DNA from 2 places in the Shewanella sp. 6_MG-2023 genome. Region 1 is predicted to be linked to the other one. Evidence: predicted binding sites of a transcription regulator. Region 1 holds the regulator's gene; the other holds the start of a gene.
What was found. Region 1 encodes sigma-54, which starts transcription at its own class of promoters, with help from an activator protein. Its sites were predicted from a motif close to GTTGGCACGNNNNTNGNNT; they were not measured.
Positions count from the first base shown of each region.

Region 2: a site for sigma-54 is predicted at 13,273-13,291, ahead of Q4533_RS01470 (DUF3192 domain-containing protein). Genes of this name have one in related genera too.

Region 1 is NZ_JAUOQU010000014.1:51,881-67,558, forward strand. It holds gene Q4533_RS10065 (KpsF/GutQ family sugar-phosphate isomerase) at 1-194, shown strand, start outside; gene kdsC (3-deoxy-manno-octulosonate-8-phosphatase KdsC) at 196-762, shown strand; gene lptC (LPS export ABC transporter periplasmic protein LptC) at 759-1,319, shown strand; gene lptA (lipopolysaccharide transport periplasmic protein LptA) at 1,306-2,016, shown strand; gene lptB (LPS export ABC transporter ATP-binding protein) at 2,016-2,747, shown strand; gene Q4533_RS10090 (RNA polymerase factor sigma-54) at 2,882-4,366, shown strand; gene hpf (ribosome hibernation promoting factor) at 4,390-4,677, shown strand; gene ptsN (PTS IIA-like nitrogen regulatory protein PtsN) at 4,680-5,123, shown strand; gene rapZ (RNase adapter RapZ) at 5,120-5,968, shown strand; gene Q4533_RS10110 (HPr family phosphocarrier protein) at 5,994-6,266, shown strand; gene mgtE (magnesium transporter) at 6,465-7,826, shown strand; gene Q4533_RS10120 (transposase) at 8,303-8,602, shown strand; gene Q4533_RS10125 (hypothetical protein) at 9,761-10,387, opposite strand; gene ubiD (4-hydroxy-3-polyprenylbenzoate decarboxylase) at 10,996-12,477, shown strand; gene fre (NAD(P)H-flavin reductase) at 12,558-13,256, shown strand; gene Q4533_RS10140 (winged helix-turn-helix domain-containing protein) at 13,365-14,642, opposite strand; gene Q4533_RS10145 (ABC transporter permease) at 14,863-15,678, opposite strand, start outside.
Region 2 is NZ_JAUOQU010000002.1:45,510-61,187, reverse strand. It holds gene Q4533_RS01535 (efflux RND transporter permease subunit) at 1-2,988, shown strand, start outside; gene Q4533_RS01530 (DUF2892 domain-containing protein) at 3,011-3,220, shown strand; gene Q4533_RS01525 (rhodanese-like domain-containing protein) at 3,315-3,650, shown strand; gene purU (formyltetrahydrofolate deformylase) at 3,751-4,623, opposite strand; gene Q4533_RS01515 (PTS transporter subunit EIIC) at 4,824-6,296, opposite strand; gene Q4533_RS01510 (flavodoxin) at 6,248-6,712, opposite strand; gene truC (tRNA pseudouridine(65) synthase TruC) at 7,153-7,998, opposite strand; gene Q4533_RS01500 (YqcC family protein) at 8,000-8,317, opposite strand; gene Q4533_RS01495 (DUF3549 family protein) at 8,437-9,465, shown strand; gene Q4533_RS01490 (DUF3301 domain-containing protein) at 9,462-9,848, shown strand; gene Q4533_RS01485 (DUF962 domain-containing protein) at 11,457-11,771, opposite strand; gene Q4533_RS01480 (GNAT family N-acetyltransferase) at 11,772-12,410, opposite strand; gene Q4533_RS01475 (DUF2789 domain-containing protein) at 12,576-12,806, shown strand; gene Q4533_RS01470 (DUF3192 domain-containing protein) at 12,803-13,189, opposite strand; gene Q4533_RS01465 (hypothetical protein) at 13,381-13,713, shown strand; gene Q4533_RS01460 (Zn-ribbon-containing protein) at 13,758-14,531, shown strand; gene syd (SecY-interacting protein) at 14,671-15,324, opposite strand; gene queF (NADPH-dependent 7-cyano-7-deazaguanine reductase QueF) at 15,446-15,678, shown strand, end outside.

The DNA.
Region 1 (15,678 bases):
TGAACCTTCGTACTACCGCTATTGCCGATGTAATGACAACCAACTGCATTACCATCAGCCCAGGTATTTTAGCCGCGCAAGCATTACAGATTATGGAAGAAAAAAGTATTAACGGTTTAATTGTCGTAGACGAGAACCAACGCCCAGTCGGCGCACTTAACATGCTCGATATGGTTAAAGCTGGAGTCATTTAACATGTCATTACACGAAACACTGCACCAAGGTTTTTACGGCCCAATCTCTGATGATGTTTGGCAAAAAGCCAAAAAAATTAAGCTGCTTATTTGCGATGTCGATGGGGTATTTTCCGATGGCCGTATTTATTTAAGTAATGCAGGGGAAGAGTTAAAAGCATTTCATACCCGTGATGGTTATGGCATTCGCTCTATTTTAACCAGTAATATTCATGTTGCTGTGATAACCGGGCGTAAATCTGCCATTGTGGAAAATAGAATGACCGCTTTAGGTGTCACTCATATTTATCAAGGTGTTGATGATAAACTAGTCCCTTACCAAAGCCTGTTAGATACCTATGGCGTTAGCCCAGATGAAGTCGCCTATATTGGTGATGACATGGTTGACTTACCTGTGATGAAACAGGTTGGCCTTGCAGTTTGTGTGGCTGATGGCCATCCTTATGTTAAACAACATTGCCATATGACCACCACCATTAACGGCGGAAATGGCGCATTACGTGAACTCACCGATTTGCTATTACTTAGCCAAGATAAGTTTGAAAATGCCCACGGAATGAGTATATGAGCCGAGTGACCTTCGCTATTATCGGATTTTTTGGCGCAGCCTTAGTCCTTTATTGGCAAGTACAAATTAAACGTAGTCAGATGGAGGCAAGTAAATTGCCTGCCCCTGCTCGCCCTGATTTTATCGCCAATGACTTACGCACCACTGAATTTAATGAGCAAGGTTTAGTGCAAAGCCGAGTCTCAGCGAAATACATGGAGCACTTTCAGCAAAGTAATGAAACCATGTTTACTGAGCCTGTCTACCTTATTTATCCTGAAAATGGTGAAGCCGAATGGCAATTAAGCGCAGATTTAGGCAAGCTGAATAATGAAACAGGCAAAGTAGTTTTAGAAAATAATGTTATTATTGATGCAATAAACATCGACGAGCCATTACAATCTTTGACAACCACCATGTTGGCACTCGATATGAACACCATGATTTTGACCTCAGATAGACAAATTTTTGTTACTGGGTCAGATTTTAATATACAAGGTTTAGGCCTGTATGCTGATTTAAATGCTCAAGAACTTGAACTTTTAAGTCAAGTAGAAGGAACGTATGAAGCAAAGTAAACTTTTGATTGCCTCACTACTCAGTGTAGTCAGTATTGCCAGCGCCTATGCAAAAGAAGGCGATTTACAGCAAGAGCTTAAAGTCGCAGCTGTGAGCCAAAAAGCTGACATAAAAAACAATCAGGTCATCTTCTATGGCCCAGTTAATGTGACTCAAGGGTCGATTAACATTAATGCCGACGAATTACGCGCATTTGGCACCGAAAGCGGCACCCAAAAAACCATGGTTGCCACAGGTAACCCTGCGACATTTTCCCAAGAGTTAGATGATGGCCGTATTGGTACTGCCAGTGCCGATGAAATTAAATATGAGCTTGCCACTAGCATTTTAACCTTAACGGGTAATGCTAAATTGGACCAAGCTGGCAGCCAGGTTACTGGTAACCTAATTAGCTACAACATTGAAAAGCAGCAGTTAATTGCTGAAAGCACCGGTACTGGTGAAGATCGGGTTATCACTATTTTTCAACCAGAAAGTCACCCAGACTTGATTGATTCTGAAAAGAAAAAAGATGAGCAACCACATTTACCAGACAGCGCTAAACCCGGTGATGACACGCCACCAGCTATAATTGAAAACAACAATTTATCTGCTGTAGAGGCTGTGAACTCAACTGAAACACCCGAAGTAACTGAATCACTTAACGCTGAGGCGCAGGCGACATTGTCAGCCCCAGCAGCTGAGCAAAATGACTAATGACCCAAATTACGTTAACCGCTGAAAATCTCGCTAAGAGTTATAAAAGTCGCCAGGTAGTAAAAGATGTCAGCCTGACGGTAAAAACCGGCCAAATTGTTGGCTTACTTGGCCCTAATGGTGCGGGTAAAACCACCACCTTTTATATGGTCGTAGGCCTAGTCAAAAGTGATAAGGGCCGCATTCTGATCGATGAAGATGATTTAACCGCAGATCCAATGCATTTGCGCGCCCGAAAAGGCATTGGCTACTTACCTCAAGAAGCCAGTATTTTTCGTAAGCTCACAGTACACGATAATATAATGGCAGTGCTTCAAACTCGCAAAAGCTTATCAAATGAGCAGCGCATTGAAGAACTGGAACATTTATTAGAAGAATTTAACATAACTCATATCCGTGATAGCCAAGGTATGGCGTTATCGGGAGGCGAGCGTCGCCGAGTTGAAATTGCACGCGCATTAGCGGCAAATCCTAAGTTTATTTTATTAGATGAACCTTTTGCAGGGGTAGATCCTATCTCAGTAATCGACATCAAGAAAATTATTCAACAACTTAAAAGCCGTGGTTTAGGGGTGCTAATTACCGACCATAATGTCCGTGAAACACTTGATGTGTGTGAGCGAGCATATATTGTGAGTCACGGAAACTTGATTGCTGAAGGAACACCTGCTGAGATCTTAGTCAATCAGCAAGTTAGGTCGGTATACTTAGGTGAACAATTCAAGCTATAGTTAGCACTATTCAGTTTTTAGTATGGCATTCGCGGCCAACAACAAACCTTAATCTAGTCTATTTTTCTAGGATCATAAACTAGCGCCCACACTGTTCGTCGCGATGATGTAATTCAATTAGGGACAAGCGGTACATGAAAGCCTCACTCCAACTCAAAATGGGTCAACACTTAACCATGACCCCACAGTTGCAACAAGCGATTCGCTTATTGCAACTTTCCTCATTGGAGCTACAGCAAGAAATTCAACAAGCACTTGATTCAAACCCGCTATTAGAGCTTGAAGACGAATTCACTAAAGCCAAAGAGCCCGTAAAAGAAAACGCCCTGCAAACTGACACCGATTTTAGTGATAATAGCCAAGTCACCATAGAAAAAGACACCTCAACGGTTGATACCACTGAATCGCTCACTAAAGATTCTATGCCTGAAGAACTCCCTATGGATACCACATGGGATGAGGTGTATACCGCCTCGCCGACTTCTGGCTCTGGCGCAGTATCGAGCGGTAATGATATGCCGTTTCAAGGCGAAACCAGTGAAGGCTTGTATGAGCATCTTGAATGGCAAAAAAACCTCACTCCCTTTTCTGAAAATGACTTAGTGATTGCAACCGCCATTATTGATGCCATTGATGAGCGCGGTTACCTCACCCAGAGCGTTGAAGACATTTTGCAATCCTTAGGCACTGACGATATCGAACTCGATGAAGTTGAAGCTGTACTTAAACGGGTACAACACTTCGATCCCGTCGGCATTGCAGCGCGAGATTTAAGTGAGTGTCTATTAATTCAATTAGGCCAATACCCTAATGAAATTCCTTGCATAGATAATGTTAAGTTACTGATTAAAGATCATCTTGATTTAATCGCCGGTCGTGACTTTAGGTTACTGATGCGTAAAACCAAGCTTAAAGAAGATGATTTACGTGAAGCCATTGAATTTATTCAAACGCTCAATCCACGTCCAGGCTTGCAAATTACCCCCATTAAAGATGAGTACGTCATTCCTGATGTTACTGTACTTAAAAAGAATGGTCGCTGGGTGGTCGAGCTAAATCCCGATAACATGCCTAAAATTGGCGTTAATCAGCAATATGCAGCTATGGCCAAAGGCGGTTCAAGCCAAGCTGACAGCCAATTTATTCGTGGTCATTTACAAGAAGCTAAATGGTTTATCAAAAGCATCGATAGCCGTAATGAAACCTTACTAAAAGTGGCTAACTGTATCGTACAATTTCAGCAAGGTTTCTTTGAGTTCGGTGAAGAAGCCATGAAGCCGATGGTGCTCAATGATATTGCTGAAGCGGTTGAAATGCACGAGTCGACCATTTCACGGGTCACGACCCAAAAATACATGCATACCCCCCGTGGACTTTTTGAACTAAAATATTTTTTCTCAAGCCATGTAAGTACCGATGATGGTGGAGAATGCTCTTCTACAGCAATTCGCGCATTTATTAAAAAGCTCGTAGCTGCAGAAAACCCGAAAAAGCCTCTTAGTGATAGTAAAATGGCGACACTATTGGCTGAACAAGGGATTAACGTTGCTCGACGTACGATAGCCAAATATCGAGAGGCAATGCTCATCCCTCCCTCAAACCAACGCAAAAGCTTATAACTTTTGTTATTGGAGGATGACCTATGCAAATTAACCTGACTGGAAACCATATTGAAATAACTCAATCTTTACGGGAATACGTGCAAACAAAATTTTCAAAGCTTGAACGACACTTCGAACAGATCAATAATGTTCACGTTGTGCTCGATGTTCAAAAGCTACAACAGATTGCCGAAGCCAAACTGCACCTAAAAGGCGGTGAAGTGTTTGCTGTATCGCGTAACGCTGATATGTATGTGGCAATAGACGCCCTGATAGATAAGCTAGACCGTCAGGTAATTAAACATAAAGAGAAACTCACTAAGCATTAACGATGGAACTTCGTACCATCCTGCAGCCGGCGTGCACTACCTGTGCCACTCCGGGCAGTAAGAAAAAGGTACTGGAATTAATCAGCAATTTAATGGCTGCCCAGTACCCAACCCTTTCTTCACAGGCTATTTTTGAAAGTCTAATAGCGCGTGAAAAAATGGGCAGTACAGGTATAGGAAATGGCATAGCAATTCCACATGGGCGCTTAGATAATATCGAAGAACCCATTGCTATTTTAATCAAATGCGAAGAGCCAATCGCCTTTGATGCCATAGACAAGCAACCTGTAGATATTTTATTTGCGCTTCTTGTACCTGCAGATCAGTGCCAGCAACACCTAAGCACATTATCTAGCATGGCAGAGAAACTCAGTGATAAATTGATACTTAAACGACTTCGAAAGAGTCATGACGCTACAGAACTTTATCAGGTTATTACTGCATGAAACTTGTCATCGTATCGGGACGTTCAGGTTCAGGAAAATCAGTCGCACTGAGAGTGCTTGAAGATTTAGGTTATTACTGTGTTGATAACCTGCCACTGCCACTGATTGGCAGCCTGCTTGAACAGCTTAAAGATAGTAACGAGCTTGTCGCCATTAGCGTCGATGTGCGTAATATCGAAGAGCAAGGCAAAGTACTCAAAGAGCAAATTGCTTTACTGTCTGACGATACCAGCATTACCAGTTTCTTTTTAAACGCCAACGATAAAGTGTTACTGAAGCGTTTTAGTGAGACCCGCCGATTACACCCACTGTCTAAGAATCAAATTTCGTTACAAGAAGCCATTAAGCTTGAGGGGCGGTTACTCGAACCCATAGCCAAAATGGTTGATCACTATATCGACACCTCGCAAACTAATATCTACGAATTGAGCGATCATGTTCGGCAAATCTTGCTAGGCAGTGTTGATAAAGAATTAGTGGTACATTTTGAGTCATTTGGCTTTAAGCATGGCATGCCGGCTGAAGCAGACTTTATGTTTGATGTGCGCTTTTTACCGAATCCGCACTGGGAGCTTGAGTTAAGGCCCTACACAGGCCTAGATGCGCCCGTGCAAGAGTTCTTAGAGCGACAGCCTTTGGTGAATAAGTTTATCTGGCAAATTGAAAACCTTTTTGACACTTGGATGCCACATTTAGAGCGTAATAACCGCAGCTACCTGACCATTGCCATTGGTTGTACTGGCGGTCAGCACCGTTCGGTTTATATTGCCGATCAGCTCGCTAAACGTTTCAACAACTCTAAGCACAAAGTCAGCGCCCGCCATAGAGAGCTTGGCATTGAATAAGCTAACCACATCGCCAGCCAAAACGGTGGCCTATTCAAAGCAAATTACCATCAGTAACAAGCTAGGCTTGCATGCGCGAGCGGCGACTAAATTGGCAATTTTAGCTACCGAGTTTGACGCAACTATCACCCTTATCCAAGGTGAGAAACAAGCCAGTGCTGCCAGTGTATTGGGGTTATTAATGTTAGAAAGTGGCATTGGTAAAATCATTACTGTTGAAGCTCAAGGCCGTGATGCAGAAAAAGCCCTTGAGGCCGTATGCAAGTTAATCAACGATAAATTTGACGAAGAAAGCTAACCGCCTGCGCCCAGTAACATCTCCAAGGAAACACAGCGACTCACCTTTACCATTATTTTATTAGCTATACTCAACACACCACCAAGCAGTATTAGCGTATTTATGAATTGCGCATCAAGCCATCAGATATTAGAAATTTCTTCATTCTTTCCGGTGAGTTAAGTTAACATTTCATCATCGTCTTTTCAGGAGTAGCCAATGGGTATTGAAGTCATCGACAGCGAACTGACCGAACAACGTCTTAATCAGCTTACACAAGCATTAGGTAGCGGTATGTTTGTTCATGTCAGAAATATGCTTCATGACATGGCCGCCTCCGATGTCGCATTAATTCTTGAATCATCACCGCCGAAAACTCGTCAAGTGTTATGGCAACTGATTGATCATGAGCAAGCGGGTGAAATCCTAGAAGAACTCGGTGAAGAGTTAAAAGATTCACTCATCAGCGCTATGACCCCAGAAAAAGTAGCCCAAGCCACCTCTGGGATGGATACCGATGACTTGGCTTACATCTTAAGAAGTTTGCCAGATGCTGTTTATAAAAAAGTACTGCAATCCATGAGCAGTCAAGACCGCCATCGCGTCGAACAAGCACTGTCATACCCTGATGACACCGCTGGCAGTATCATGAATACAGATACGGTCACTTTGCGTCCTGACGTTAATATTGATGTGGTATTACGCTATTTGCGCCAGCGCGGCAACTTACCCGATACCACAGATACCTTATATGTGGTTGATCGCAACGATCATGTGCTTGGTGGGGTGCGCCTTGCCGATCTACTCACCTGTGATCCTAATTCAACCATTCGCAGCATCATGGATCCTGAATTAGAAAGCATCCCTGTGGACATGCCTGATAATGAAGTGGCGCAATTATTTGAACGCCATGACTGGATTTCGGCCCCAGTGGTAGATGAAGCACAAAAATTATTAGGCCGTATTACCATTGATGATGTGGTCGATGTTATTCGTGAAGACGCCGAACACTCAATGATGGGGATGGCGGGTATGGATGACGATGAAGATACCTTTGGCCCCGTAATGAAAAGCACCTTCAGACGCTCGCTATGGCTTACCATTAACTTGTTTGCCGCCTTACTTGCTGCATCAGTAAGTAATATGTTTGAAGGCACGTTAGAGCAATTTGCCACCATCGCGATTTTAATGACTATTGTCCCTAGTATGGGCGGTGTGGCAGGCAATCAAACCTTAGCTCTGGTTATTCGTGGTATAGCCTTGGGTCATATTGGCCAAAGTAACTCCCGTTGGCTTATCGGTAAAGAATTAGCCATTGGTTTTCTTAATGGCCTCATGTGGTCGGTACTGGTCTTCTTTGCAGTGTGGCTATGGAAAGGTGATATGGCACTGGGCGGTCTCATTGGCGGCGCGATGCTCATTAACATGACCGTTGCCGGACTAGCGGGGGCCAGTATTCCGCTCATACTTAAAAAACTCAATATCGATCCGGCATTGGCTGGCGGTATGGTACTAACCACAGTCACCGATGTGATTGGCTTATTCGCCTTTTTAGGCTTAGCGACCATTTTCTTAATGTAGCGCCGTAAAACCCCCTCTCTCATCAGCATAAAAAGCGGCATTTATTGCCGCTTTTTTGTGCCTTAAAACCATAGAGTTTTAATGGTTACTTTTGTTTACCAATTAAAACCAATTCGCACCAAAATAGTACTTTTGCACCAAGATGTTTCACGCCCACTTTTTAGAGCTAACACTTTAAAAAAATAAGTCACTGTAATAAAAGGGTAAAATATTTATTTCATAATTGGCACAAGTATTCCATTGAGTTACGTATCACTAAAGAGGTAGCTTTTAATTTGACCAATTTAGTGGAGAAATTTAAGCCTTATAAATTTGAATATCAGCAGGAGTCGATGATGAAATTATTACACACATGTTTGAATCTTTGTCGTAATCAGTGCCACTTTTATAAGCATGTAGGCTGTAGCCTATGGGAAGTAGAATAGTCTTATCGTTAAGCCGACGAAGTTAATCGCTTTTAAATGCTTGGAGCTAATATGTCAGCACAAACAAAGTTTTATCCCGAGAGCTTTCAGCAGCAAGTGATCGCTGAAGTGAAGCAACATAATCGATTAATTTCTGATGTTGCTAAGCAATACTGCATCTCAGCAAAAACGGTTTACCAATGGGTTAAAAATAAAGAAACCGCGATGACATCAAAAACTAATGCCGAGGGCGTGACCACTCGCAAGCGTACACAAGCTAAACAGAAAAGCGCTTTAGTGTCAGAGATAGCTCACTTACAACTTAAGTTATCTCAGCTGAATCAGCAGCTGTTATCGATTAATAGCAATTAGTGGGGATTAACACAGTTCCGACAAACTTGATTGAATTAAACGCTGCCCCCATCGGCAATTAATTAGCGACAAATCTATTGTAAAATATAGAGCTGTTCACCCTCAGGTTTGTCAATTTTATTACATAAAAAGCTGATATAAAGCAGCTATGTAAGCTAAAAACCTGCAACAGGGACTAACAATAATAATAGGTCGCAGGAATGCCAAAAGGCAGTGTAAGGCCGGTGCTAATGAAAGGATGTCATTGGTGCCCGTGAATACGAAACGAATTGATTTTATAACGATTCCGGTAGGTTTGATTCGATAAGCGCACCACCCCAAGTGCACTTATTAAGAAGCTAATATTCCGACGATAAAGGCTTTTAAACAATCAAGCTTGTCAATTTTATTCAAGCTCAGTGACTGCATTCCCCCCATGATTGCAGTATCACTGAATTGAAACCTGCAACAAGGCTAACAATAATTATAAGTCGCAGGTATGCCTACAGGCAGGTAAACCACCCTAAAGTAAGGATGTCACTAGGGTGATTGGAGATAGATTCAGGCAGATTTGATGTGTTGCTAACTGTTCCCCAGCAGTGAGCAATAGAGGTTTTATTAGGGCTTAAGCGCCCAAGGTAATACTTCTATCAACATGGCTAATTTATCCGTTTCAACAAGGTGACAGCACTCTCCCCCATGCTTGCATGGTCACTGAATTGAATACCTGCAACAAGGAATAATAACAATAATATGTCGTAGGCAAGCAACAGCGTAACCCTGATGAATGGAAGTCATAAGGGGAAATATTAAAAAGCATAAACTAGGAGATGTATTACGAGTATTAACTAATTTAACAACCAATAGCTTTGATTTGATTGATGGTCGTCCCCAGCGACTATTGATTATGAAAACATTCTATACCCCTTACTTCATGGAATTGCTTTCTACTATCAAACCTATTGAGTCCGTTGACGACTATTTGGACATGAGCAACTGCTTCTCTCCCCAGTTTTCGTAGTGAGCGAATGAATAAGTTTTCATCAACAACAGTTTTAATGCCGATACATTTTGTCGGTAGACAATGCACAAAAAGCCCTGATGGAAGGATCCATCAGGGCTTTTTTATCTTTAAACGTTATAAACGTTCTCAGCCTATGTAGAAACAGCGCCACTCAATTAGTCTTTTTCTGCGGCTAATCTCATATAGCGTTGTGATGACCAGTCAAAGTAATACTCTTGCCCTTGCCACTGATAAATTGTTCTGCCGTCTCTTTGGATAGCGCGGGCATTTTCAGGTAGCTGGGTTAAGCCACTGGCGTATTCAATACTGGTGGTGGATCGTTTCGGTGGAGACACCACTTGATGTTGCTGCGGTTGCACATAGTTTCTGCGGTAATGGCGATCATAGTAATCATAGCGATAGGGCGTTTGCCAGCCGTTATTCCAGCCCCAGCCATTATTCCATCGATTTCCCCACCGATTATAATAAGGGTAACGCCAACCGTTATTCCACCCCACACCGACGCCCCAGCGCACTGATGAACCTGAATGACGTGAATGACGTGAATGACCATGATGACGATCGGATGTAAGATATCGCAGTTGCGGCAAGCCATCAAAAGCTTGCATGCTAGCTGAAATCTTGTGGAGACTCGCGTCTTGAGCATTAGCCCCTTGGGCATTAGTGCTTATGCCAAGCATTAAACTCAAGCCTACAGTTACTGAGATATACCCTTTTAAGCTCATCAGATATAAAGCCGTAAAGCAGGTCTTTGGCAGTGTCTGTTGTGCTTCTTTGTTCATCTCACGCCCCCTTTGTACCTAAGCAGCATTTTCTACAGCAGCTAATATAGGGCAATTAAATGGCAATTACCCTATAAACAAGTCTAGCTCAAAACAACCTATAACCAATAACCATCGCTTAACCCTATTTTAGAAAAATGCTCATAGATACCGGCGCTATCTGGTTAATAAAAATCAACGACCAACAAATAAACATCGCTTAACCCTATTTTAGAAAAATGCTCATAGATACCGGCGCTATCTGGTTAATTCAAATCAACACCTAACCCATAATCATCGCTTAACCCAGTTTTATAAAAATGCTGATAGATACGCGGGCAATAGCTATGAGCAGGTTAATTAAAATCAACGACCAACAAATAAACATCGCTTAACCCTATTTTAGAAAAATGCTCATAGATACCGGCGCTATCTGGTTAATTCAAATCAACATCTAACCCATAATCATCGCTTAACCCAGTTTTATAAAAATGCTGATAGATACGCGGGCAATAGCTATGAGCAGGTTAATTAAAATCAACGACCAACAAATAAACATCGCTTAACCCTATTTTAGAAAAATGCTATAGTGCGCCCCAAAGAGCGATTAACAATAGAGTGAATAAGCCATGAGTTTTAAGGATTTACGTAGCTTCATTGATCACCTTGAAGCTAATGGTGAACTAAAGCGGATTAGTTATGCTGTTGATCCCAATCTAGAAATGACTGAAATTGCCGATCGCGTCTTGCGCTCTGGCGGCCCTGCGTTGTTATTTGAAAACCCAACCAATAACGACATGCCAGTTTTAGTGAATTTATTTGGCACTCCAAAACGTGTTGCTATGGCGTTAGGTAAAGACGACCCACTGGCTTTGCGTGAAGTGGGTGAATTGCTAGCTTTTTTAAAAGAACCTGAGCCGCCAAGTGGCTTTAAAGACGCTATTGCCAAAATACCTAAGTTCAAACAAGCGTTAAACATGCCGCCAAAAACCGTGCGCAACCCACCTTGTCAGGAAGTGGTATTAACTGGTGACGAGGTGGATTTAACCAAATTACCGGTACAACATTGCTGGCCTGGCGATGTGGCGCCTCTAGTGACTTGGGGATTAACCATTACTAAAGGTCCGCGCCAAAAAAGACAAAACTTAGGGATTTATCGCCAGCAGTTATTAGGTAAAAACAAACTGATTATGCGCTGGCTTGATCACCGCGGCGGCGCATTAGACTTTAAAGATTTCAAAGAAAAACACCCAGGTGAGCGCTACCCTGTGGTGGTGGCATTAGGCGCCGATCCAGTCACTATTTTAGGCGCGGTAACCCCTGTGCCAGACTCAATGAGCGAATATGCTTTTGCCGGTTTACTGCGTGGTGAACGCACCGAAGTGTGCAAAGCCATCAGTTGCGACTTAGAAGTCCCAGCCACCAGTGAAATCATTTTAGAAGGCTATATTGACCCTGAAGAAATGGCTGAAGAAGGCCCTTATGGCGATCACACTGGTTACTATAACGAAACAGACAAGTTTCCAGTTTTTACCGTCACCCATATGACCCAGCGTAAAGATGCGATTTATCACAGCACCTACACAGGTCGTCCACCGGATGAGCCTGCCATGTTAGGTGTGGCGTTAAACGAAGTCTTTGTGCCGATTTTACGTAAGCAATATCCTGAAATTATCGACTTTTACTTGCCGCCTGAAGGTTGCTCGTATCGCATGGCAGTAATTTCAATTCGGAAGCAATATGCCGGTCATGCTAAACGGGTAATGATGGGCGCTTGGTCGTTCTTGCGACAGTTTATGTACACCAAATTCATCATCATCGTTGATGAAGACGTCAATTGCCGCGATTGGCAAGATGTGATTTGGGCGATTACCACCCGTATGGACCCAACAAGAGATACCGTAATGGTGGATAATACGCCGATTGATTACCTTGATTTTGCCTCGCCTATCGCCGGTTTAGGTTCAAAAATGGGCTTAGATGCGACCAATAAATGGCCAGGTGAAACTGACAGAGAATGGGGCACGCCAATTGTGATGGACCCAGCAGTCAAAGATAAAGTGGATCAAATCTGGGACGAATTAGGTATTGATGATAGCCCAACGCTATAATGCCCAGCTAAAGAGTTAACCCTCTACCCTACAAATAAAATAAAAACACCCTTCAAAGAAAGGGCTACCAAGGATGTTAGATGAACACCATTCGCTGTAAAGTTGAAAAGATCACCCCATTTAATGATGCTGTTTTTCAGGTCATACTTAAACCAGAAGTCCCTTTTGACTTCAAAGCAGGGCAATACTTATCCATCGTTATGGGAGAAAAAGACAAACGTCCTTTTTCTATCGCCTCTGCGCCTAACGCTGATTTAATTGAGCTGCACATTGGCGCCGCGGTATCAGAAAGCTACCCAATGCAAGTGGTTGAGCGCCTAAAAAACAACGAGTTTATTGATATTGAAGCCCCTGCTGGCGAGGCTTTTTTTCGTCAAGACAGCCAACGCCCTCGCATCATGATTGCTGGCGGCACGGGGTTTTCATACATTAAGAGTATTATTGAGCAGCAAATTGCTAGCGGCCATACAATAAAAACACAGTTTTACTGGGGTTGTCGTAACGAGCAAGCCATGTACTACCAAGACATTGCCCGCCAATGGCATGCAAACCATGAATGGTTAGAGTTTATTCCCGTTGTTGAAGAAGCGACAGCTAACTGGAATGGTAAACAAGCCAACTTGCTTGAGCAAATAAACCAAGATCATATCAGCTTAGTGGGTTACGACATTTATATTGCTGGCCGTTTCGATATGGTTGGCGCCGCCCGTGAAGTCTTTCGCGGTATGGGCGTAGAAGAAGCTCACCTTTATGGTGATGCCTTCGCATTTATCAAATAAGCCTAATTGATTTACCCATTAAAAAGCCGACTATTTTAGTCGGCTTTTTGTTTACCCCCATTATTTCTTCGCACTAAAACTCAATTATTCAGTACGCTAAACTAATGGCTAGAATTGTACTTTCTCATATTTAGACCAAGCTACAAGTCCATCCATAAAAGGGAATATCCATACAGCGGTATTCTCAGTGGAATGCACTCTAAAGAAAATCAATTCGGTTTCTTGAATATCCATTCGACGAATTTCACGGTAAAAGCGCATTGCCGACGGGGTAACGAAGTCTGGCTTTATAAACTCTTTTTGAGCTATTTTGCTATAGAAAACGTCAACCTCATAATCGCCAATGGTTTGTTCATATTGATTAAACGTACCACGGGTTTTCCATTTAATTGGCGTCGTACTGCAATCTTCGTCAGTGATGCAGATCGTGGTATAGATTTGGCCACTCTTTTCACCGTCATAGACAAGTGAGAGACTAAAATCACCACGGATAAGCTTCTCACCTGCTGCGGGAAAATACACGTCAGCATGGTAATGATGCTCGATAATATTGCCAACGCTATCTTTTGGGATCAGCACTCGATTAAATCGAATACGTTCTTCCATTTTTTTAGTTAACGGTACAAATTCACGCATATTCAAGCCAGCAGGCTCTGGAGATAGCGCATTGATATTGATAATCCCAACACCATCACAATCATCTAATGAATAACCAGGACAAGCAGCAAATGAATAATTGTTGCCATTGGTCAATGCAAAAGCACTAAAGCCCTTTAATCCTTGGACAAAGTTACTTTCAGGCGCAATATGTTTCTGCCACTTAGATTTATGCAGTTGATCAGTATCGTTTTTGTATAATAAAGTTGCGCTTTCTTCTAAGCCACCAATATTAATCTCAACTTGCTTGTCACTGCTCCAAAATGCGGTATTTTTAAGGACTTTATGGTACTCACATTGATACCAAGCAAGAATGATTAATCCAATAACAAATAACGCACCAGCAATTTTCACCATCACACTGACATCTAAAAAAGCAGCTCTAATCGTACCGGAGTCAGTTAAAGAAACCATTTTCACATGGCTGCGTTCATCAATATGAAGCTGGTAGCCACGTCTTGCGACAGCTTTTAAATGAATCTCAGAGAAAGGTTCTAATTTACGGCGTAATGTACTAATACACTGCGTTAATGAAGTAGGCGCAACCACCCTATCAGGCCATCCTTCCGCCAATAGGTGCTCTTTTGTCCAGATTTCTTCGCTATTATCTAATAATTTAATTAATACTGCATTTTCAGAAAAAGTCAGACTGGTTTTCTCATCATTAAGATGATTAATCAGCTGCTTGGCTGAAGTATCGAGTGTTAAATATGAAGTGATTTTTAGCACTGCCTGCACCTAAAGTTTTACTATTGAGTCAATTGAAATCACATGAATCATAATTCATATCTTATCAAAAATATGTGATTACCGACTCAGTCTTAAAATATTTTAAAACCAGATAATACAGACACTTATATAGATATACCTCAAAATATATTTTTGTTAATTACTGCTATTAACATTGTGAATGAATAACCATTTCATTCTCTAAAATTAAGCATTGCAGTTAAAATATTTTCCGATGAAATAAACTTTGTGAAATCAACATCATTACCCCAACCCATATTGTTAATGCGATATACAAGTTAGACAGAGGAAATTGAACTAACGACGATAAACTACTGCTAGTATCCTGTTGAGGGGCAGCAACTAACATCAGAGCGCGGAAAATGTCACTTGGATTAAGCAATATCATTACCTGTAAAAGTTGACTAGAAAGCTCCACAGTTTCCGCTACCATAAGTGTGAGTAAAATAAGGTCGTAAACCAATACAACCGCTACCCAAATAAACAATAAAATAGCAATGGCTTTAGCTTTTTCAGCCACCTGCAAACTCACCACATAACCCACTAATACAAAGCACATACTCAGTAAAATACTGCTAAACACTAAATGACAGAACAACGGCAACAATAATGACAATTCAGTGCCAGTAAACACATGAATAAGTGCAGCTGTTAATCCAAAAGAAAATACAATAGTGCAAGCTAGCACAGTGATATGGCCAACAAACTTACCTAATAATATCTGACTGCGGCTTAAAGGGTATGACAATAGCAACAGCAAGGTACCAGACTCTTCTTCACCAATAAAACTGTCATAACTCAACAAAATAGCCGTTAATGGTAAAATAAATACTCCAATGGAACTTAGACTGGCCATTAACATTGGCAGCTCTGGAACAGCTAACTCACCCGTGACAACTGAACCTGAAAATGAAATTATTAAGGATAAACTAGTTAATATCAGACCGATAAACACAACCCAACGATTACGAAAGTTGTCTTTAATTTCTTTACTGGCGATGGTTAAAATAGGTGT
Region 2 (15,678 bases), on a different contig from region 1:
TTCTCACAGCCTGACGGCGCCTTAATCATTGCCATCTTCAAAGTGGGCATTGCTCGAGAACAAGCTGTTGTCGATTTATACAATAAAATTTATTCCAACCTTGATAAATTCAATCAAGCCGCAGGCATTGGTGAGCCGCTGATTAAACCTCGCGGTATTGATGACGTACCTATTTTTGGTCTCACCTTATGGTCAGATGATCCCACCATGAACCCTGAGCAACTCACTAAAGTCGCTACGGTACTAGAAACTGAACTAAAACGTATCCCAGGCACCCGTGAGATATATTCTCAAGGTAGGCATGAGCTTATTGCCAATGTTCGCTTAGATCCTAGTAAGCTAAACAGTTTTGGGATCACGATTGAACAAATTGAGCAAGTGCTAAACAGTAATAATTCCGTCTCAACAACAGGTTCATTAACCCAAAATAATCAAGAGATTAAGGTTCAAACTGGACAGTTTTTAGACTCAATTGACGATCTTAAAAACCTGGTTATCAAAGTAATACCCGCTAATAACTCAATCACTGAGCCTGCCAGCGCCAAGGTGGTTTATTTAGCCGATGTTGCTGATATCACCTTAAAAAGCGATATTCAAAAGCAGCAGGTCTGGCATGCTAATCAGCAAGGTCAATTCCCTGCTGTAACCATTGCTATTGGTAAGCAAGCCGGTGAAAACGCGGTAGATATTGCCAATTTAATTACAGATAAAGTTGCCAAACTCGATAACTTACTTATTCCTGATAACGTCAATGTCGCTGTTTCCCGTAACTATGGCGCTACCGCGGGCGAAAAAGCCAACACACTGATATTTAAATTAATTTTTGCTACCGCTGCAGTGGTGATATTGGTGCTATTAACCATGGGCGCCCGCGAGTCAGCCATTGTTGGCGTCGCGATTATCATTACCTTAGCACTGACATTATTTGCCTCATGGGCATGGGGCTTTACCCTTAACCGTATTTCACTTTTTGCACTGATATTTTCAATTGGGATCTTAGTGGATGACGCCATTGTTGTGGTAGAAAACATTCACCGTCATATGGCGATGAGTAATAAACCGCTCACAGAATTAATCCCACAGGCTGTGGATGAAGTGGGCGGGCCGACAATTTTGGCCACCTTTACCGTTATTGCGGCATTACTGCCAATGGCGTTTGTTTCTGGCTTAATGGGGCCTTACATGAGCCCTATTCCCATCAATGCCAGTATGGGCATGCTTATCTCGCTATTGATTGCTTTTGTGATGACCCCATGGCTGAGTAATAAATGGCTTAATGCCAAAGCTCACCGAGGTAACACCAGCAGTGACCTAAATGAGCAACCCCATACAGAAACAGCCTCAACTAAATTACTGAGCTTTTTCACTTTCATCATGAAACCATTTCTTGATGGTGAACACGCCAGTAAGGCGCGTAAAGCTATGGCGTTAGGCATTTCGCTGTTAATCGCATTGGCAGTGTCATTACCCTTCATGCAAGCCGTTGTGCTTAAAATGCTGCCTTTTGATAATAAATCGGAGTTTCAGGTGATTGTTGATCTACCTGAAGGCACGCCGTTTGAGCAAAATCAAAAACTGCTACAAGAGCTTGGACTTTATCTGACGACTGTTGAAGAAGTTGAACACTTGCAGTTGTACGCAGGCACCCACTCGCCAATGAATTTTAACGGCCTAGTGAGACATTACTTTTTACGTGAAAGCCAAGAAGTGGCTGATATTCAAGTCAATCTGGTTGAAAAGTCAGAACGTGATAGAAACAGTCATGATATTGCTATGTCAGTGAGAGAGCCTTTGCAAGCCATTGGTGTCGCTTACAATGCCAATATCAAAATTGTTGAAGTGCCTCCTGGCCCACCAGTATGGTCGCCGATTGTAGCTGAAGTTTACGCGCCAACCACAGCGCTGCGCGAACAAGCGGCTAACGATTTAATGAGCCGTTTTCAGCAAACTGAGCATGTTGTAGATGTGGATATTTATTTACCCGCACAGCAAAGCAAATGGCAAGTGAGTATTGATCGTAATCGCGCTGCAATTGCTGGGGTGGCTTACTCAAGTATTGTTAATACTATTCAAGCGGCAATTGATGGCAAAGATGCCAGTTACCTTTATCAAAGCAACTTGCACCTGCCAACACCAATCAGGCTGCAGCTTGATGAAGCCGCCAAGGTGGATATGCATCAGGTGATGTTATTAAAAATCCCTTCAGCCTCAGGAGCAATGGTCACCCTTGCTGATGTGGCTTCAATTAAACAAACCAGCATTGATACCACTATTATCCATAAAAATATGGTGCCCATGATCATGGTCATTGCCGATATGGCAGGCCCGACAGGCAGCCCTTTGTATGGCATGTTTGATATGGTAGCTCAAATAAACCATGAGCAAGAAAGTGGTGAAGCTGCATACCCAATGAGCCAATACTTTGCCAATCAACCCGACGGCTTAGATGAAGTTGCCGTACTATGGGATGGCGAGTGGAAAATCACTTATGAAACCTTCCGCGATATGGGCATTGCGTATGCGGTGGGTATGATTGCGATTTACTTATTAGTGGTCGCACAATTTAAGTCTTATACCGTGCCGCTGATTATTATGGCGCCCATTCCATTAACCATTATTGGGGTCATGCCAGGACACGCAATACTCGGGGCGCAATTCACCGCCCCATCAATGATAGGCATGATCGCGCTGGCCGGTATCATAGTGCGAAACTCAATTTTGCTGGTTGATTTTATCCATCAACAGGCAACCGAAGGTGTGCCGTTTGAACAAGCCGTGATCAATGCCGCTGCAGTGCGCGCCAAACCGATTATGTTAACGGCCTTTGCCGCCATGATTGGCGCACTATTTATCATTGATGATCCGATTTTTAGTGGGCTAGCAATCAGCCTTATTTTCGGGATATTTATTTCAACCATTTTAACCTTGGTCGTTATCCCAGTGCTGTATTACGCAGTAATGAAAAACCGCCAAGGGATCCACAACTAATCTAACGTTTAAGGAGTTACTTATGTCTATTGAAAGATCAATTATGGCTTTTGCCGGCTTTATGGTGCTGTTATCTTTAGTGCTTACCGCTACCGTCAGTCACCATTTTATTTGGCTGACAGCATTTGTTGGTGCTAATCTATTTCAAAGTGCTTTTACTGGTTTTTGTCCCGCCGCTATGGTGATGAAAAAACTCGGTCTAAAAACCGAAGCAGAAAAAGCAACCCAATAGCATTGCAAAAATATATCAATAAGGAGCCACAGTGCAGCCATTAGATTGTAATAAATTTACTATTCAAGCTGTTAAAGCCCTCACCCTACTTGCCATGTGCTTAATGGTATTAACAGTGAGTAAAATAAGCCTTGCCCAAGATATGAATCCCGTTATTGCGTGGGAGAAAATTAACAAGGGTGCGATGATATTGGATGTAAGAACCGCTGAAGAGTTTGCCGCAGGTCACCTTGAGGGCGCGATTAATATTCCCTTTAATATCGCCCTTAAAGAGCTAAATAAACAAAATATTGCCAAAGATACAGCCATCGTATTGTATTGCCGCAGCGGCCGCAGAAGCGGTATTGCCAACGATGAGTTAGCCGCTGCAGGCTACACTCAAACTTATAACGGTGGCGGCATTGCTACTTTATCAGCAAATAAGCAATAGCCCGCTTTATTAACGCTTACAGCTAAATGAGCCCCTTATTGGATATAAAAAAGGTCTGCCAGATAACTCTGACAGACCTTTTTGTTACTTCATTAAAAGTCTAAAAAACCACGGTTTTGTTACCATAGACTACTACTTGTTCATCAAGGACAAGCTGCAGGGCTTTACTCAGCACGCTTTTTTCAACATCGCGGCCATTATGAGCGAGTTCTTCTGCGCTGAAACTATGATCAACATTAATCACATCTTGTTTGATAATAGGCCCTTCATCTAAGCAATTATTGACAAAGTGGGCTGTCGCACCAATGATTTTTACCCCACGCTCCCACGCTTGACGATAAGGTGAGGCGCCAATAAATGCCGGTAAAAATGAGTGATGAATATTGATAATGGTATTGGGAAACTCAGCGACAAACTCAGGAGTTAAAATTCGCATATATTTTGCCAATACAATGTAATCAGCATTATAGTTTTTTATAACCTCAAGCATCGCTTGCTCGTGCTGGGCTCGGTCTAAACCTTCATGACTAACATGATGAAATGGAATATCAAACTTTTCAGTTAAGCCTTGCAACACATCGTAGTTACCCACCACTGCAGCGATCTCAACATCTAAACCGCCATAATAGGACTTCATTAAAATATCACCTAAACAATGGGCTTCTTTGGTGACTAAAATGACTATACGTTTTCGGCCTGCATCCACCAGCTTCATGTGATTTTGTAGAGGCAGCACCTCAGTTAAGTCGGCCAATAACTGCTGATCGTTAATTTGCCCTTCAAGCACAGTACGCATAAAAAAGCGCCCTTGTTCATGGTCAACAAACTCGGTGTTTTTAATAATATTTAGCTTATGGGCAAAACACACCCCGGTAATTTTAGCGATAAGGCCTTTTGCATCTTCACAATCAGTGATCAAAATTTTTCGCTCTAGGCTTGCTGTATTGTTAACTGGGTTACTTTTAGACTTCATAAACTATTGGCTCACAAGAATTAAATCGATGACGTTTACATTCAAATAAAATGCAGCTGGCTAAAAACTATATTTTACTTTTAACATAGCTTTTATGGGAGATGTAATTAAATAACCAGATATATCAATAATTGATTTTTTTATAGCAACCTAATTATTAAATAGTTAAAAGAGTTGCTATATTTATGAGGTTTTAATAATCATTTACGGGTGTCGAGGTACTTTTGCAGTAGTTTGCGCAAACTTTCCGCCTTAGTCCCAAATACCACCTGTACTCCATGCCCCACTTTGATCACCCCTTTCGCGCCTAAGCGCATCAACCTGGGTTTATCGACAAGTTTTGGATTCACGACTGTAATGCGTAAGCGGGTTAAACAAGCATTTAATTCAACAATATTGTCTGCCCCGCCAAGAGCACTAATCATGCTGCGTAGGCTTTCTTTATTGCCGTGACCATCAGCTTCTAACCGCCCAGGGGTTTTTAAGTTAAATGCTACAATACTCACCCTAAATAAAAGATAATAAACAAACCCCGTTAATGGCCCTAAAAACCAAATCCATTGAGTATTACTTGATTGAGCAAACAACAAACTGAAATCAATCAGTCCGTGGGAAAACACCACACTATGTTTTACTTCAAGCAAAACACAAACGCTATAGGCCACACCAGTCAGAATGGCGTGAATTAAAAACAATATCGGCGCCACAAACATAAAGGCAAATTCAATGGGTTCGGTGATCCCAGTTAACCAACTTGCGGTTGCCGCTGACAGCATAATCCCGGCAACGCGATTACGTTCAGATTTATCCGCGCTACGCCAAATAGCCAACGCTGCAGCAGGGAGTCCCCACATTTTTATGAGGTAACCCCCAGCAAAATTACCCGCAGCAGGATCACCAGCAAGATAGCGAGCTATTTCACCTCTCACCAATTTACCGTCATCAATATATTGTCCCACTTCCAAGTAAAATGGCGCGTTCCAAATGTGGTGTAGGCCCAATGGAATAAGTAATCGTTCAATGGCGCCATAAACACCAAAGGCGACAGCAGGCTCTTGATATACAGCCCATAAGGATAAAGAATCGATTTCATAGGCCAGTGTGGGCCAAATATGGGCCAAGATAAACGCCATCAGCATGGAAAATGGAATAATGATTAACGCAGCGCTTCGATGGCCTTCAAAAAATGAGAACACTGCTGGCAGTTTTACATTTTCACTCAATCGCACCACCAAACAAGTCAGCGCGCCAATGAGCACACCACCAGCAATTCCGGTATCCATTGTCTCCATCCCCCAAATGGGCCTCGAGGGTAAGTGATAAAGGGTTGTCATTGCTCCAAGGCTTGAAATATAAACGCCAAAGCCAAAAACTGCGACAAAGGCGGCAATTCCTTGGTCTTGACAAAAGCCAATGGCAATAGCTATCGCAAATAATAGCGGCATCATGGTAAAAATTAGATTACCCACATTCGAAAGCACGATGGCGAGTTCGATAGATATAAAAGGAAGGGGATTGGCAGAAAGCCCGAGCATGACACCTGCAGCGGGTAAAATGGCGATGGGAATTAACAGCGCCTGACTAAGACGCTGAGCAAATTTAAACCACCGCTGGCTTAATAACCTTAACTGTCTTGCGACTGGGTTACTGCGGTTTGCCAAGTTGTTATCCATTGTGTGGATTCTGTTTCTGGTTCCATGGTTTCACAGGCATCAATTTCAAGGCGCGGCGTAATACTGGTTGCACCGAGTTCAGTAAGCAGTTCATCAAATTGTTTTCCTGCGCCGCAGAATGTTTCATAGCTTGAGTCACCTAAGGCAATAACGCTGTAGTTAAGCTTAGGCAAATAAGGCGCTACTGAGCGCAACTCATTAAACCATGGCACAATATCTTCAGGTAAGTCACCGTGACCAGTGGTAGAGGTCACTATGATCAGTAATTCATCTTCAGCTGGAACATAGCCCAATAGCTCAGTTGGCTGAAACAATTGGGTATTAAAATCCAATTGTGCGATCTTATCGGTTAATGTTTCAGCAACAAATTGTGCACTTCCATACACTGTTCCGAACACTATATTAACTTTATCCATGATATACTTTTCCCCAAGCTCACTGACTGCATTGATTATTACAGCTTAAATGCTGACTAATTTGAGTTAATAGCTTCACCATACTGCATTCCAGCGCTGGGCTGCAAGTATGAAATACAAACAAAAGTAACAACTTATCTAAACGTTAAGGTTATTGTTATGCGCCAAGCCAACCGGCATAGATTGTTCAAACTCCAGCATAAGGCCGCCCATATTAGGCGAAACTTTTACTTTAGATGTGAACAACAAGATACTAGCGAGCCACTTGCAAAAATTGATGAGTTCGAGAAGTTGAAGGCATTATTGTTAAAACACAATAAAACCCCTTTAAAACAAAGTACTTAATAAGCGCACTTACCAAGTACTTGGATTTATCTTTAAGATTCTTACGTAACTTATTATTACGTGATAGTTTTTACGTAAGAATTTTTTATAGCCTACTAAGCAATATCCATAGGTGCTGAGCAATCAAGCGCATCATCCCAGCCAAACTGCTCAAATATCCTCAGCCATTCTTGCTCCAATTCTGTTTCTATATGCATTTTCTCTAAGGTCACAGGATGAGTAAAACGAATTGACTTAGCGATAAGCCATAAACGATTTATCTCAAAGTGCGATCTAAAAAACTTATTCTGCTTACCATCACCATGGGTGGTATCACCAATAATAGGATGACGTAAATGCGCCATATGTCGTCTCAGTTGATGTTTACGGCCCGTTTGCGGTGTAAGGTTAATTAAGCAAAAGCGGCTACTGGGATAACGTCCAGAACTGTATGGGATCTCTGCATTCATTAACGGCTTATAATCAGTTACCGCTTCTTGTGCGGGCTTATCTTTATTGGCCTTTTTGTCGGCAACATCATCTAGTTCTACTTTTAAAGCGTAATCTAAACGGCCTGCCTCATGCATATTGCCTCGAACCAAAGCGATATATTCTTTCGTCACTTGATGATGTTCAAACTGCTCACAAAGCGCTCTGGCGACTTCACTGCTTTTGGCAAAAACTAACACTCCTGATGTGGGTCTATCTAATCTGTGCACCGGAAACACATGGCAGCCCACTAGGTCTCGAGTCAGTTGCATCGCAAAAAAGCGCTCCTTTCTTGCAAGGTAACTGCGGTGCACCAACAAACCAGCCGGCTTATGAATAACCACCAGATGCTCATCTTCAAAAAGAATTTCTAACTCAGGCGGCGTTTCATCTTCAAGCCCCTCCGCTGCTAGCGTTTCAGCTTGAAGGCTCGCTGCATCTTCTTGGTCATCGAAATATTCATCATCTATCATGTTATTGCTCACTTAAAAAGGTGTCTAACTCAGCCAATAAACGTATCAAAGGATTAAGATCATCACGCTGACTCCACACATGTGCCGCCATAGGGGCTAAGGCTATTTGAGTAGGTAAAGCCTGCTTCATACAAATAAGCTGTTGCATCTTAGGGATAAAAATAAACTGCAACCATTGCTCAAACCCCATGGTATCGCAGGCAAAAGGAGAACTGCTCGCAAGCGCTTGAGCAGAAGGTTTAGTCGATGACCAAAGGTTTGCATCTTTAAGGTTTTGTTCTATCTGAATTAAGTATTGCTCTGTTTTAATATACGGCATAACTGTGATTTATCGCTCACACAAGTTTGAAATAACACGATTGTTTGTGCGACTAATTATATCATCAGGAGGCAGTTAACCCTATAATACGCACAAGTTAATCGCTATATAAAAACACCATGACACAACTCGAAACCCTAAGTGAATTTTTAGACACCGCTAATACTCAATTTCAGGTTTATGATTTAGGCCGCAGAGTCGAAAACATCGATATGATGTTGTTTAATCAAATTGAAGCATTAAAAACCCCTTACCCTTTTCCAACTCAAGGTCATGCACAATTTGCCATCGTGTTTTGGCGCGAAGCACAGCCACCTTTTATTTGGTTTTTAAAGCTGCCACTGGATGAGCAAGGCTTGTTGTCTCCAGCGCAGCGCAGTCAATTCATCAAAATGATCCTCGAAGCTCTAGGGCAAGATCCAACCAAAGCATTAAGTGATGAAGAACAAGAGCGCTATGCTAATCACCCTTTTAGCTTCAAGCCTAGCCAGGAAAAGCTAGCGCTATTTAATGCCTTAGTAAAACGTCAATTAAGCCAGCAACCATCAGCGCAATATCAATTTGCCGCTAGCTACTTTGCTGCGCTGATAGCAAGTCCAAAGAAAGTGGATGACTCGTGGCAGCAATTAGGGCTTCAAGGCATTGCCGACATCTGTGTGCGCCTAGATCAACATAACCACGCTGCAGAAATTAATGCCGCTTTTGAATTTGCCCCAGTTGAAGTTCAAGCAGCTATTTGCCAATGCTTAGAACATGTGACCATTGATGCAGTGCTTGCACAAACCTTGTTTGATAAGTTATCTCAAGCGCCGGTTGAGCATAAGCATATCTATCTTAGAGCCCTTGCTTCACAAGCTGAGTTAACTCAAAAAGCCATTAAGCAATTGGTTAATTACCAACAACTTGATGAAAACTTATTGATCACCATTGCTGCCAGAAACTGGATTGCATTAAAAGATGACCAAACTCGCAAACTTTATCTAGAAGTCTTAGCAAATCAGCCACAAATCTTCTTTAACCAAGTATTTGCTGATATCGTGTCTATACCGAGTTTACGCCAGCCGCTGTTGCTTGAACTAAGAAATACCGAACGAAGTGAGAAACTATCAGCGGCTATTGGCGGTTTATTTAAGGCACTAAGCCAATGATGTCAGATTTTATTTTAATCGTAGCAGTCGTGGTTGTGGGCGCATTCTTTTGGCAATTACGACAAATGGCAGAAATTAGCCGTAAGTATGCTGAAAGCGCCTGCGGCAAGCAAAAAGTACAACTCCTTGCTATCGCAATGGAGTCAGCAAGACCTAGCCTGGGTGGTACTACTGGCCTTTGTTGGCGTGCTAAATTTTTGTTTGAATTTAGCACCGATGGCATGAACCAATATCGCGCGCATATCCAAATGCATGGTAAAAAAATAGAAAAAATAAATTGGCCTATTTTCCCAGAGCCAGAATGGATGGATGCGCCGATGGCAAAAGGTAAGTTTGGTGGTTGTGGCGGCGCATCTAGCTGCAACTCCGGAAAGTGTAAGTAATTTATTGGCTTAACGACTCAATAGGTAAGCCATACTGCATAAACCATTTTTTACTTGAAAATCGTTATTTATTAAACGCTAGCCAAAAGAAAGACCGCGACAAATCATTGCCGCGGTCTCTTGTGCTTTTGTTAAGCCATCCAGCTATTGTTGTGCTCCCTGCACCATCCATGCGTCTAACTTGCTCCGAGCGCTATCCTTATTCAATCCTTGATATTCCTTGTACACTTAAGTACTTTCCATCTTACTCGATTATCCATTGACCGAGCCTGCTCAAATCCTTAAGCGTGTCCTTAATTCATCCTTGGGGTTCTTCCATGACATCCTTTAATCAAGTTATTGCATCCAATGCAATCACCATAAATCCCTTATGGCGTAAATCCCTTAATTGATGTCCTTCAATCTAATAAAGTCGCTTATATCCATAAACTGCAGTGATGGGGTATTAGTTAACTCCTTGTCACTAACCTTTTAATCATGCCACTGTCCATAGCGTACATTTTACCTTGATTTGAAAGTCACTGTAGAGCAGAAAACACTTTACTTATAATCCTATTGATACAACTTAAGCACTTCCTGTGCATATTTGCTTTCTTGGTATCTATTATAGTTCATATGGTTCAACAGGTAAGTCATAAGTATTCACATTACAGCGTAATTACAAAGTAGTAACACCACTAAACCAGCAGGCGTCAAATTAAAATCAATAAAAACAACAACTTTAAAATAAACCTAATTTAAGGCGCGTTTCAAATGCGATAAGGCTTACACCCCTTGTGAGATATATCGCACAAACAATCTGGCTATTAGGGAAATTAACCACTGCAAAAAAATTCACATATTTAACATTTGTATTTCTGAAATGTAAAAAAGCGCAATCCTAATAAATTAAGATTGCGCCTATTTTACGCTCTGTTAGCTTATCCGGCTAAATTGTGCTTCCCTGCTCCATCCATGCGATTATTTGCTCCCTGCTCCCTTTATTCCCTGTTACTCAATTTCCTTGTATTCTTGCCAGTTGCTGAATACTTGAGTTTTCAATCCATTGAACAGTCTATCCCTTTGACTGACAGTTTTACTCCTAGATTACCATCCTGGTATGCTGCATCCTGCAATCCGTCATCATCCTGATGAGGGTTCATCCTAGTTTCAGTTATCCATAACTGAGCTTATGCCCTTTCCTTGAGCGTGTCCTGACTTCGTCCTGAATTCATATTTTGAGATAGCTAATAAGAGGTTTTCTCATATAAATATCTCAATGAATAACCAGCCCCCTTCCTTTAATTTTCATCTCATCCTGAGACATTAACGACCAAAGGTTGTTGGCTTTACAATATGACTATTCATTATAAGTGCAATATTAAACAAAACACCCTGTTTTATTTATGTTGCGACCTTGTGGAATATTTTAGCTAAATTCATTGGCGAGAAAACACCCCATTTACTCACAAACCAATAAATTCTCGTCACCAAAACAGACCTAAAAACTTAAGGCTATGTTTTAATTGGTAAAAAACAAATTCAGCTAGAGAATGCATACAGACTAAAGTTAGATAACTTACAGGGTATGTGAGATAAGTCTTACACGCCAAAGTGAAACTTGCCTGTTTATGACTTTGAGAGGAATAGCTTTTTTAACATTTGCGCAAACATTACCCAGTCAGCGAGCAAACTGTATAGCGGGTATTCAAAAGTAGCAGGTTTGTTTTTTTCAAATACAAAGTGACCAATCCATGCAAATCCATAACCGATGACAGGGATAAATAATAGTTGCCACCATTGCTGGCTAACTAGAGTCACCAACAGCAATAACACTATCAGTCCAGAGCCGAGGTAATGTAAGCGCCGACATGTGGCATTTTGATGTTGTGATAAATAAAAAGGATAAAACGACTTAAAGTCTTGATACTGTTTATCAGCCATTTATTGCTCCGATTTACTTTGATAAATTAATATCTCACCATCAACAGAGCCAATGGTTTGATCAGACAAATGGCCAAAACCTTCACCAATAAAAAGCGCTGCATGTTTATCGTTGTTAACAAATACTCCGATCCCATCGAGCTCTAACTGCTCATCGCACCAACTCAACACCGCTTGAATTAATTTTGCCCCATTACCTTTTCTTTGCTCATTAGGGCTCAAAGCGATAAATTGTAAAATACCGTATTGTTTACTCGGTAAACTTTCTAAGATGGTATGCTCTTTTTTAATAAATGCTTGGGTTGAACTCCAACCAGTGCCGAGTACCATTTTTAAACGCCAGTGCCAGTAACGACTTTCACCAAGAGGCACTTGATGGGTGATCACACAGGCGACACCGATGAGACGTTTGCCTTCAAACCAACCAATTAATGGTTGCTCTTGCTGCCATAACTCTGTGAGCTCTTCTCTGATTGCAGCCCGCAGTTTTTGTTCGTAATTGGCTTTATTAGCAGTGGCTAAAGCTTCAATAAAAAATGGATCATCATGATAGGCATTATAAATAATCGATGCTGCAACTCTTAGATCTTCCGCAGTCAAATAAACCGCTCTAGGTTGATCGTTAGTTTGTTCATCCAAAGACGGCGCAGCTTGAGTTTTCGGGGGCAAAGTGTTGTTTTCCATGATGTCACTCTTAACTAATCCAGTTGATAGTCTCAACTTAACAACTTTGAAACATATTGCAATTTAAATAGGGTCACCTAATCTTAGTAAAGTAATATCATTCATACATGGTGAAAGCTCATGGATACGACAACGACAACATTTGAACACTTATTTCAGCAATTAGGATTAAGTTCATCTAAGGAAGATATTAACCAGTTTATCGAACAACATAAACTGGCTAAAAATAGCACCATTGCACAGGCTGGATTTTGGTCAGAATCGCAAAGACACTTTATTGAAGAGGCCTTACATCAAGACGGCCAGTGGTCTGAATTAATAGACCAACTGGACGTTTTATTAAGAAATTAAATGTTTTGGTAAGCAGTTTCACCCCAACCCACTAATTTGTTGTCACTTATTACAACTGGGGTACATTCACTTTTTGTGGTTTTGCCGTCACCTTTACTCCATTGAGTACGGTAGAAAAACACCTGAACCTCTTTCTTCGGACTTTGTGCATCTGCTTGGGTCACATAAGCCTCACTGAAATCAGCCGTTCCCATCAAAATGGTGACTTGATCTTTTGCCATTCCGATTGAAAGTTTCGCTAAGTTATTACGATTAGTTTGTTGTTGTTTTTGCCAATATGAATCACTACGCTTACCTTCGTGATCGCCCACATTCAATACGCAACCAGTTAGTGAAGTCGCTGCTATAGCCATAATTAATGCTGCACCCAATTTTGCTTTCATAATACGTCCCTTTCAAATGGTTCTAATGTAATTTCTACTGAAACTGTTTTTCAGAGTAAGTTATACTGTTCTCAATACTGATTAAGCTAAAAGTGTGCCAAAAGTTAAAAGCTTGATTTTATTCACTATTTAAAACCATGTCTCACTTTTTGAGTAATTTCACTACCAATATTTAAGGATTTTCACTAATTATGAGTCCAATTGAACAAGTCCTTGCGGCGGCAAAATCCATTGCTGTAGCAGGTCATACACCAACATTAGCGTTAATAAAAGGTAAATTAGGTACGCGGATAGCCATGCCAACCCTTATTCAGGGGTTGCAGCAATTTAAAGCCATCCCCAAAGAGCAATGGCAAGACTTACCCGATTTAGCAGCCATGATACAGCCAGCTAATACTGAAACGGCTCAAGACCCATTAACGGCGCTAGAACAAAAATGGCAGGCTAAATTTGACGCTGTCGAAAGTGAATTTGCCCTAAAGATAGCAGCACTTGAAAAACGAATTGTACAATTAGAAAGTTAAGCACCACATCCTCAATACATTTAACCAGCTAAAAACGGAAAACCATGTTTGTCACTGAACTCAGATTTGAATGTTTCGCCGATACCACTATCACAGCGGCAGAAAAAGCCATTAATAACTTTCTAGAAGCACTCAGAGCCAATGGCCAAGTATTAGGACGAGAATTTGCTGTCGCATTTAATGAAGGTGAGTTTAAAGTCAGGCTATTAATACCTGAAAAAAACAGTTTATCAGCCCGTAACAACAGCCCATGGGTCAAACAAGCATTAACTATGCTAACTGAAGCAAAGTTATTGGCGCCACGTGAAAAGTTTATCGGCCAAGATATCAATTCAGAGCAAAGTAATATCGACACTCCCAGCTGGCAGGTGCTTTACACCAGCTATGTACATATGTGCTCACCATTAAGAAGTGGCGACAACCTTCTCCCTATTCCGCTATATCAAATTCCAGCAAGCTTTAATGGCGACCATAAGCGAGTTATTCGCTGGCAAACAGAGTGGCAAGCTTGTGATGAACTGCAAATGGCGGCGGCAACCAAAGCTGAATTTGCAGCATTAGAAGAACTGACTAGTCATAAAAGTGATTTATTTAGACGAGGCTGGGATATCCGCGGCAGAATTGAATTTATTACCAAAATTCCGACTTACTATTATCTTTATCGCGTTGGTGGCGAAAGTTTACAGTCTGAAAAAAAACGAGCCTGTCCACGCTGTGGATCGAAACAGTGGTTATTGGATGAGCCATTATTGGATATGTTTCACTTCAGATGTGAGCCATGCAGAATTGTGTCGAATATCTCATGGGATCATCAGTAATAATTTCAAACGTTATTGTTCTGAAGTATCTAACATCGATCAGAACAGCTGCATCATTAACCTTCTTTTCAACAAAAAGCCTGACTTAATTAATCTATAAGTCAGGCTTTTTGGTTTATCGCAAATTAATAACGTTGATCTATGACTTTCGTCTCAATAAGTCATTCCACATCATTTTCATTCGCTGCCAAATCCCCGGATGTGGCACATGGCCATGATCTTCTTCTACAGGTTCAATTGCTGGTGTGACTCTTGGCGTTAGGCTATCGATAAACCCAGCTAGGCTATCAGCAAGCTTTTCATGGGGCTTATTGCCTGGCACTTCAATCCACACACTGCCATCTTCATTATCAACCGTTAGCATGTTATCGCCATCACCCAATACACCGATAAACCAGGTTGGTGCTTGTTTGAGTTTTTTCTTCATCATCAAGTGGCCAATGATATTTTGCTGCAAAGATTCAAAGTCTTGCTGATTCCAAACTTGCAGTAATTCGCCTTCACCCCAGTTTGAATCAAAATACAGTGATGCTGAAAAGAAGTGGCCGTAAAAATCATTGATATCATCATGCAGCTTAAGCTCTAAAGCCCGTTCGACATTACTAAAGTCTGCGGTGCTTTTACGCTTAACAGTCTGCCAAAATACCGCTTCATCAGATTCAAGATCATACTGGCCCTCAATACAACTAGACCCTTGACCCATTGGGTAAAATCGCGGTAATTCCCCTAAGGTATCTTGGTAAGCTTGAATATAACGGTTAGAAAATTGATCCAATGATGTTGAACAAGACACTTAAGATGCTCCAATATTGTTTGTGACCAAATAGATTGGTGTATTTGTCACGTACAGTGATTACCTAATTATATAAATTGGTATTATAATAAAGGCCTATTTTGACACGGAAACACACTAGATGACACACAATCACGATCCCTATAGTGATGCTGAAGCACTTAAAGGTTTAACTTTAGGTCAAGCGACGCAATATCAAGCTGAATATGATGCATCATTGCTGCAAGGGGTTCCTCGTAAGCTAAATAGAGATGCCATTGCATTAACGGCTGAGTTACCTTTTCAAGGTGCTGATATTTGGACTGGCTATGAACTATCTTGGCTTAATGCCAAAGGCAAGCCTATGGTAGCCAT